Linked DNA regions of Rhodobacter capsulatus SB 1003. The main gene of each other region encodes a partner of the protein of the gene in region 3 in a complex. Links are inferred from orthologs where the notes say so. Each region holds a gene or a part of one and is shown on either strand. Other genes may lie near its edges.

Region 1 (3,002 bases), 3.1 Mb from region 3 along the record:
TGGCGGCGAACGGTCAGGTGATCCGCACGCTGCGGCTGGTGGGGGCGCAGGATGCCTTCATCGCCGGGGCCTTCGTGCGCCGCTTCACCAAACGCGCGCTGGCCGGGGCGGCGCTGGGCACGGCGCTGGGCATGGCGGCGGTGGCGGCGCTGCCCGCGGCCGATGCGGCGGGCGGCTTCCTGACCGGACTTGGCTTCACCGGCTGGGGCTGGCTTTGGCCGCTTGCATTGCCGGGGCTGGCTGCGCTAGTGGCCTTTGGCGCCACCCGCGCCGCGGCGCTGCGCATGCTCAGGGGAATTCGCTGATGATCGTTTGGCAATACATTCGTTCGGTTCTGTTCATCGCCCAGATGTATGTGATGCTGGCGGTCTATGCGATTGTCGGGCTGCCCTATGCGCTGATCGGCGGGCGGTCCGCCGCCATCCATGTCTGCCGCGGCTATTGCAAATGGGTGTGCTGGACCGCGGGCTGGATGGTCGGCATCAAGACCGAATACCGCGGCGAGATCCCCACGGGCGACGTGCTGATTGCCGCCAAGCATCAAAGCTTCTTCGACATCCTGATGATCTATGCGGCGATCCCGCGCGGCAAGTTCATCATGAAAAAGGAACTGGTCTGGACCCCCTTCGTCGGCTGGTATGCCTGGATGATCGGCTGCGTGCCGGTTGATCGCGGCAAGCGCGGCGCGGCGATCAAGGGGATGCTGGAACAGGCCAAGGATGCCCGTTTCGCGGGCGGTCAGCTGGTGATCTTTGCCCAGGGCACCCGCGTCGCGGCCGGGGCGAAGAAGCCCTACAAGATCGGCGCCGGGGCGCTTTACAACGAGCTTGGCCTGCCCTGCGTGCCTGCGGCGACGAATGTCGGCGTGTTCTGGCCGCGCCATGCGGTGTTGCGCAAGCCCGGGCTGGCCGTGGTGGAATTCCTGCCGCAGATCGCGCCGGGCATGGCGATGGGCGAGTACATGAAGGTGATCGAGGCGCAGATCGAGACCGCGTCCGACAAGCTGATGGCCGAGGCCGGGCTGAAGATCGGCTGAAGGGTCAGCCCCCACAGAAAAGCAAAGGGCGGCCGGAGCCGCCCTTTTTCCTGTCGCAAGGTCGGCGCCTTATGCCGCCAGACCCTTCGAGCCCATCTCGATGAATTTCTTGCGCCGCGCCGCCAGGATCTCGGCGCGTTTCTTGCCCTTCAGATCGGCCAGCATCTTGCCGATCTCGGCGCCCACACTGGCAATCGTCTTCTTGCGGTCGCGCTGCGCCCCGCCCAAGGGTTCGGCGATGATCCGGTCGATCACGCCCAGTTTCTTCAGATCCTGCGCCGTCAGCCGCAAAGCCTCGGCGGCTTCGCGCATCTTCTCGGCGTCCTTCCACAGGATCGAGGCGCAGCCCTCGGGCGAGATCACCGAATAGACCGAATGTTCCAGCATCGCGATGCGGTCGGCGGTGGCAAAGGCCACGGCCCCGCCCGAGCCGCCCTCGCCGATGATCACCGAGATCAGCGGCACGCCAAGGCAGAGGCATTTTTCGGTCGAACGCGCGATGGCCTCGGCCTGGCCGCGTTCCTCGGCGCCCTTGCCGGGATAGGCGCCGGGCGTGTCGACAAGCGTCACCACCGGCAGGCCGAAGCGGTCGGCCATGTCCATCAGCCGGATCGCCTTGCGATAGCCCTCGGGGCGGGCCATGCCGAAATTGTGCACGATGCGGGACGCGGTGTCGTGGCCCTTTTCATGGCCGATCACGACGACCGGCTGATCGTCGAACCGCGCAAGGCCGCCCATCACCGCGTGATCATCGGCAAAGTTGCGATCGCCCGCCAGCGGCGTGTATTCGGTGAAAAGCTCGTAGATGTAGTCGCGGCAATGCGGCCGGTCGGGATGCCGCGCCACCTGGCATTTCCGCCAGGGCGTCAGATCCTTGTAAAGGTCGGTCAGCAGTTGCGCCGCCTTCTTGTCCAGCGCGGCCGCTTCCTTTTCGACATCCATCCCCGAATTCGCCCGGGCCAGCGCCCGCAGTTCCTCGGCCTTGCCCTCGATCTCGGCGAGCGGCTTTTCGAACTCGAGATAGGTCGTCATCGAAGCCTCCGTAACGCAGTCGTGGCCTATATGACCGCGCGGGCCGGGATTTGCAACTGACGCAGGGAAAACCGGGCAGAGTGCCGCGGGGAAGCGGGCCGCGCGGGGGCGGGGTCAAATTGGAAACGCCCCGGCGCGGGTCCGGGGCGTCCCTGTTCCCTCATGCAGCCGGGCCTCCCCTCCCTGCCGCTCCGGGATCCGAATCGATTCGGTCACGAATCGTTTACAGAATGCTCAGACCTTAGCCATTTCCGCCTGTCTGACAATCACTTCCGCCTGCCGGATCGAGGCAATATCGACCAGCCGCCCCTTGTAGACGGTGGCGCCGGCGCCCTCGGCCTTGGCCTTTTCCATCGCCGCCAGAATTTCCCGCGCCTCTGCAACCGCAGCGTCAGAGGGGGTGAAGACCTCGTTCGCCAAAGCGACCTGTTTCGGGTGGATCGCCCATTTGCCGACCATGCCGAGCGTCGCCGACCGCAAGGCCTGGGCCCGGAAGCCCTCGTCATCGGAGAAATCGCCAAACGGGCCATCGACCGGCAGGATGCCATGGGTGCGGCAGGCGGCGACGATGGCGGCCTGCGCCCAGTGCCAGGGGTCCGACCAATGTTTCACGCCCGCATGCAGCATGTAGTAGTTTTCCTGCGTGCCGCCGATACCGGTGGTGGCCATGCCCATGGAGGCCGCGAAATCCGCCGCGCCAAGGCTCATCGCCTGCAGCCGCGGCGAGGCGGCCGCGATTTCCTCGACATGGGCGATGCCCGCGGCCGATTCGATGATCACTTCCAGCGAGATGCGTTTCTTCCGGCCCTTGGCGGCCTCGATCGCGGTGACCAGCGCATCGACGGCGTAAACGTCGGCGGCGCAGCCCACTTTCGGGATCATGATCTGGTCGATGCGCTCGGACCCGTCTTCCAGCAGCTCGACCACGTCGCGA
Region 2 (2,907 bases), 2.5 Mb from region 3 along the record:
GACGTGCAGGTCCGCGCCGTGCTCGGCCCCGGTCACGATCCCTTTGCCGAGGCGGAGCCCTTCCTCGACACGCTCTTCGAGCGGCTGCTGCGGCCCTGACCCCGATCGCGGCGTTAACCCTTTGGCGAAATGACGGGTTTTGGTAACTCTTGGGTAACTTGCCGGGCGCATCCTTGTCGACAGGGGTAAAACCGCGAGGAGAGTGGGGAAATGGACCGCATATCGGGGCTGATGCCCCAAGTCGGATGGTCACCTTTGCTGAGCATGGTGCCACCAAAGAAAGCGCCGGCGACGACTGTCGAACCGGCAAACACGTCGTCCGGCACGAATTCCGGCATGGGGGCCGAGGTCGGCACCCAGGCGCAACCCGAGCGGAGCGCGCAATTGCAGGCGCGCAACCGCGACGTGGCGGTCGAGACCGCCGTTCTGGCGCAAAGCCGCGCCGAAGCGGTGCCCGACCCGGATGCGCCGACCGGCCCGCCGCCGACCTTCGACGTCACGCCGCTCGAAGCCAAGGCCGCCGCGCTGATGGCGGTGCCGCCACAGGAGGAGGCGCCCGCCGCGGCCAGTACCGCGCCGCGGGAGCCCGCGCAACCGCCCGCGGAGCCCGCCGTTTCGGCCGAGCCGCAGGCGCCCGCCCCGGCCGAGGCCGCGCCGCGCGCCGAGACCGCGCCGGAGCCCGCGCCGCAACCTGTGCCGCAGCCCACGCCGGACTGGCAAGCCACTTCCGAGACGGCAGAACCGAGTCTCGACGTCGTGCGCTGAACACGGCCGGGCTTGCGTCCCGGCCCTGCGCATCCTTCGCACGCCCGCGCCGCGCGGGCGGTGTTGCGGATCTTCGGCCGCACCGATGCCTTGCCGCCGTCCCTCCGGGTCGCGCGGCCGATGGCACAGGTGCGGCCCGTTTTCATCGCGAAATCCGCCCGCCCGGGACCCTCCGGAGCCTTTCCCCTGCGTCATCCGTTCACGCTTTCCTCGCCCGCGCGCCTCGCGTATAAGCGGGGCACATGAACGCGCCCCATCGATGCCCCGGGGCCCCTGAAGAGTCTTCCGAGGACCGCATGACCAAACAATCGCATGAAAACGACGTCGCCTTCATTCAGGCGCTGGCGGAGTTGCTGAACAAGAACGACCTGACCGAAATCGCGGTCGTGCGGGAATATGGCGAAGACGACAGTCTTGAAGTGCGCGTGGTGAAACAGGCGACCGTCGTTGCCGCGCCCGCCCCGGTCTATGCCGCCCCGGCGCTGGCAGCCCCCGTCGCGGCCGCGCCCGCCGCTGCCGCCGCCCCTGCCGCCGCGGCCGACGCCGATCCGGCGAACCACCCGGGCGCCGTCACCTCGCCGATGGTCGGCACCGCCTATCTGGCCCCCGAGCCGGGCGCCTCGGCCTTCGTCAAGGTCGGCGACACGGTCAAGGAAGGCCAGACGCTGCTGATCGTCGAGGCGATGAAGACGATGAACCACATTCCGGCGCCGAAATCGGGCACGGTGAAGCGCATTCTCGTCGACGACGGCTCGCCGGTCGAATACGGCGCGCCCCTGATGATCGTCGAGTGAGGTCGCAATGTTCGACAAGATCCTGATCGCCAACCGGGGCGAGATCGCGCTGCGCGTGATCCGTGCCTGCCGCGAGATGGGGATCGCCTCGGTGGCGGTGCATTCCACCGCTGACGCCGACGCCATGCATGTGCGCATGGCCGATGAAAGCGTCTGCATCGGGCCGAACCCCTCTTCGGAAAGCTACCTTTCCATTCCCGCGATCGTCGCCGCCTGCGAAATCACCGGCGCGCAGGCGATCCACCCGGGCTATGGCTTCCTGTCGGAAAACGCCACCTTCGTGCAGGTGCTCGAAGATCACGGCATCACCTTCATCGGCCCGAAGGCGGAACATATCCGCATCATGGGCGACAAGATCACCGCCAAGGACACGGCGAAAAAGCTGGGAATTCCGGTGGTTCCGGGCTCTGACGGCGGTGTGCCCGACTTCGAGGCGGCGAAGAAGGCCGCCGCCGAGATGGGCTATCCCGTCATCATCAAGGCCACCGCGGGCGGCGGCGGGCGCGGCATGAAAGTGGCGCAATCGGAGGCGGAACTCGAAATCGCCTTCCGCACCGCGCGCAGCGAGGCCAAGGCCGCCTTCGGCAATGACGAGGTCTATATGGAGAAATATCTCCAAAGGCCGCGTCACATCGAGGTGCAGATCTTCGGCGACGGCCGCGGCCGCGCCGTGCATCTGGGCGAGCGCGATTGCAGCTTGCAGCGCCGCCACCAGAAGGTGTTCGAAGAGGCCCCCGGCCCCTGCATCACCCCCGAACAGCGCGCCCGCATCGGCGGCATCTGCGCCAAGGCGATGGGCGAGCTGGGCTATTCCGGCGCGGGCACGATCGAATTCCTCTATGAAGACGGCGAATTCTACTTCATCGAGATGAACACCCGCCTGCAGGTGGAACATCCGGTGACCGAGGGCATCTTCGGCGTCGATCTCGTCCGCGAACAGATCCGCGTCGCGGCGGGCGAAGAAATAGAATTCACGCAGGAAAACCTGCAGATCCGCGGCCATGCGATCGAGGTGCGGATCAATGCCGAACGGCTGCCGAACTTCGCCCCCTGCCCCGGCAAGATCACGCAATACCACGCCCCCGGCGGGCTGGGGGTGCGGATCGATTCGGCGCTTTATGACGGCTACAAGATCCCGCCCTATTACGACAGCCTGATCGGCAAGCTGATCGTGCACGGCCGCGACCGCAACGAGGCGCTGGCCCGGCTGAACCGCGCCTTGGGCGAGCTGATCGTCGATGGCGTCGACACCACGATCCCGCTGTTCCGGCAATTGCTGGAAGAGCCCGACATCCTGAAGGGCGATTACTCGATCCACTGGCTCGAGAAATGGCTGGCCAAGACCTAC
Region 3 (2,958 bases):
TCGCCCCCGGCCGGATTGTGGCCGCCATCCAGCCACAGCTCGACCCCCGGCGCGCTTTGCGCGAGCGGCCCCTGCCGCAGGCGTTGCATCCGTGCGGGCCAGTCGGCTTTCGTTACCGCCGCTTCGCAGGCCAGATCGTCAAAGCCGAGCACCCGCAGCGCGGCAATCGCGGCGCCTGCGTTTTCGATCTGATGCGGCCCGGGAAGGTTCGGCAAAGGCAGATCCAGAAGCCCGGTCTCGTCCTGATAGATCAGCCGCCCGCGGTCTTCGAAAGCGTGCCAGTGCTGGCCGTGGACAAAGAGGGGCACGCCCAGCCGCGCGGCTTTTTCCTCGATCACGGCAAGCCCGTCCGGCTGCTGCGGCCCGACCACGCAGGGCACGGCCCGTTTCAGGATGCCCGCCTTTTCGCCCGCGATCTCGGGCAGGGTCTCGCCCAGATATTGCTGATGGTCGATCGAGACGGGCGTGATGATCGTCAGCGCCGGTTTCGCAATCACGTTCGTCGCGTCCAGCCGCCCGCCAAGGCCGACTTCCAGCAGGGTGAAATCGGCGGGCGTGCGGGCAAAGGCCAGAAAGGCCGCGACGGTGGTGATTTCGAAGAAGGTGATCGGCTGCCCGCCATTCGCCGCGTCGCAGTCGTCAAGCAGCGCCGAAAGCGCAGGTTCGGAAATCAGCGTGCCCGCCAGCCGGATGCGTTCGTGAAACCGCGCCAGATGCGGCGATGTATAGGCATGGACCGTCTTGCCCGAGGCCTCGAGCCCGGCGCGGATCATCGCCTGGGTCGAGCCCTTGCCATTCGTGCCCGCGACATGGATCACCGGCGGCAGGCGGGTTTCGGGGTGATCGAGCGCGGCCAGCAGCCGATGCACCCGGTCGAGCGTCAGATCGATGATCTTCGGGTGCAGCCCCATCAGCCGCGCCAAGATTTCATCGGAGGGTTGCGGCATGCTGGGCTCCTCTCAGGCAAAGGCCGGGGGCGCTGCCCCGCCGGGGCAATGCCCCGGCCCCCGGGATATTGAGAGCAAGATAAAGGTTATTCCGCCGCAGGTTGGTCTGCGGGCGGGGCGGCCTCGGTCGGCGCGGGACCGGGGGGCGGCAGCTCGCCCCAGATCGGCGGCGGCAGGCGCATCATCATGCGCAGGATCACGATCAGCTCCTCGCGCAGTTTCTTGCGATGCGTGACGCGGTCGAGCATGCCGTGATCGAGCAGATATTCGGCGCGCTGGAAGCCCTCGGGCAGGGTTTCGCGGATCGTCTGTTCGATCACGCGCGGGCCCGCAAAGCAGATGAGCGAATTCGGCTCGGCGATCTGCACATCGCCCAGCATCGCATAAGACGCCGTCACGCCGCCCGTCGTCGGATGGGTCAGCACCACCACGTAAGGCAGCCCGGCATCTTTCAGCATCTGCACGGCGACGGTCGAGCGCGGCATCTGCATCAGGCTGAGAATGCCCTCCTGCATCCGCGCCCCGCCTGCGGCGGAAAACAGCACCATCGGGCAATGCAGCTCGATCGCGCGCTGGGCGGCGGCGAGGATCGCATTGCCGACATACATCCCCATCGAACCGCCCATGAAGGAGAAATCCTGCCCGACGGCGACGATGCGGGTCTTGCCCACCTCGCCTTCGACGACCAGCATCGCCTCTTTTTCGCCGGTCGATTTCTGCGCCGCCTTCATCCGGTCGGGATATTTCTTCTGGTCGCGGAAATGCAGCGGATCGGCGATCGGCTCGGGGACCTTCACCTCGGTGAAGGCGCCAAGGTCGAAAAGCGCCTCGAAGCGGTCCCGCGGCGTGATCGCCATGTGGTGATCGCAATTGGTGCAGACGTTCAGATTGTCCGTCACCTCGCGGTGGAACAGCATCGTTCCGCATTCGGGGCATTTCGTCCACAGGTTCTCGGGCATCTCGCGGCGCGAGAACAGCGAGTTGATCTTCGGTCGGACGTAGTTCGAGATCCAGTTCATCGGGGGGCCCCTTGGTTTCCGCGACGTCGCTTTGCAAGCTTGCGCTCAGATAAGCCCGCGCGCGGGCAAATGCAATCAGCGCCGCAGCCGCAGGCGGACCGCCAGCCAGAACGCCACGATCGCCAGCGCGTCAAGCGCCAGATAAGGCGCCATCGTGGCAAGGTCGCGGGTGTTCAGCACCAGCGTGTAAAGCGCCAGCCCGTCGAGCTGGCCATAAAGCCCGATCAGCAGCACCGCCGAGATGTTGTTGGCGAAATGCAGCGCCAGCGCCGGGCCGAGGTTGCCCGCCCTTGCGGTCAGATCGGCGGCAAGGCAGCCAAACAGCATCGCCCAGAGCGCGAAGAAGATCGCCGTCGCGCCGTTCTGGCCGGGCGCGTAATGCAAGGCGCCAAAGAGCGCCGCGGGCAGCACCATCCAGGCCAGCGGATGGCGGATCCGCGCGCCGATCTGCTGCAGCAGATAGCCGCGAAACAGCAGTTCCTCGGCGGCGATCTGCACGAAAAGCAGCGGCAGCGCGATCGGCAGCCAGGACAGCAGCACCGGCAGGGGCGTCGATTTGCCAAGGTTCGGATCAAAGGCCGAAGTGGCGGCGACCAGCCCCACCAGGGCGAGCAGGGGCGGAAACACCCGCAGGAAATCGCGCCCCGCCCCGGGGCCGAGCAGGCTGGAGAGGCTGCGCCGGTGCAGGAAGCGCGTCACCATGAGAACGCCAAGCGCAAGCGGCAGGAAGGTGGTCAGCACCAGCACCAGCCCGACCGCAGTGCCGCCGCGGTCCAGTTCCAGCATCACCGCGGTCAGAACGACATTGCCCGCCAGCGCCTGCACCAGCGCCAGCCCCCCCATCACCGCCACCCAGTAGAAGGCCGCGATCAGCACAAGGCCGATCAGGCTGCGCAGCCATTCCGCACGGGCGCGGGCAGGGGCCAGATAGGGGGCAAGGCGAGGATAGGGCATGGCGGTCTCCGGCTTCGGGCGGCGGGCCCGTCGGTCTG

What was found.
Region 1: the proteins of accD (region 3) and RCAP_RS15640 are in contact, whole or in part, in a solved structure (PDB 8UXZ), measured with the Escherichia coli proteins. The link is inferred for Rhodobacter capsulatus SB 1003 from one-to-one orthologs.
Region 2: the proteins of accD (region 3) and accB are in contact, whole or in part, in a solved structure (PDB 8UXZ), measured with the Escherichia coli proteins. The link is inferred for Rhodobacter capsulatus SB 1003 from one-to-one orthologs.

Annotation. Positions count from the first base shown.
Region 1 is NC_014034.1:3,362,292-3,365,293, reverse strand. The notes cover bases 88-2,935. They hold RCAP_RS15640 (acetyl-CoA carboxylase carboxyltransferase subunit alpha), read right to left. Parts: upstream 2,069-2,935; coding sequence 1,106-2,068; downstream 88-1,105. Other genes in these bases: RCAP_RS15635 (L-malyl-CoA/beta-methylmalyl-CoA lyase), read right to left, coding at 2,303-2,935; RCAP_RS15645 (lysophospholipid acyltransferase family protein), read left to right, coding at 305-1,036; RCAP_RS15650 (cell division protein FtsX), read left to right, coding at 88-305. In the rest of the region: more of RCAP_RS15650, read left to right, coding at 1-87; more of RCAP_RS15635, read right to left, coding at 2,936-3,002. UniProt on the Escherichia coli protein: Component of the acetyl coenzyme A carboxylase (ACC) complex. First, biotin carboxylase catalyzes the carboxylation of biotin on its carrier protein (BCCP) and then the CO(2) group is transferred by the carboxyltransferase to acetyl-CoA to form malonyl-CoA.
Region 2 is NC_014034.1:2,789,406-2,792,312, forward strand. The notes cover bases 58-2,810. They hold accB (acetyl-CoA carboxylase biotin carboxyl carrier protein), read left to right. Parts: upstream 58-1,061; coding sequence 1,062-1,559; downstream 1,560-2,810. Other genes in these bases: RCAP_RS12870 (TetR family transcriptional regulator C-terminal domain-containing protein), read left to right, coding at 58-99; RCAP_RS12875 (hypothetical protein), read left to right, coding at 211-765; accC (acetyl-CoA carboxylase biotin carboxylase subunit), read left to right, coding at 1,567-2,810. Also shown: more of RCAP_RS12870, read left to right, coding at 1-57; more of accC, read left to right, coding at 2,811-2,907. UniProt on the Escherichia coli protein: This protein is a component of the acetyl coenzyme A carboxylase complex; first, biotin carboxylase catalyzes the carboxylation of the carrier protein and then the transcarboxylase transfers the carboxyl group to form malonyl-CoA.
Region 3 is NC_014034.1:271,670-274,627, forward strand. The notes cover bases 1-2,804. They hold accD (acetyl-CoA carboxylase, carboxyltransferase subunit beta), read right to left. Parts: upstream 1,967-2,804; coding sequence 1,034-1,966; downstream 1-1,033. Other genes in these bases: RCAP_RS01215 (bifunctional folylpolyglutamate synthase/dihydrofolate synthase), read right to left, coding at 1-947; RCAP_RS01225 (CPBP family intramembrane glutamic endopeptidase), read right to left, coding at 2,042-2,804. In the rest of the region: more of RCAP_RS01225, read right to left, coding at 2,805-2,920.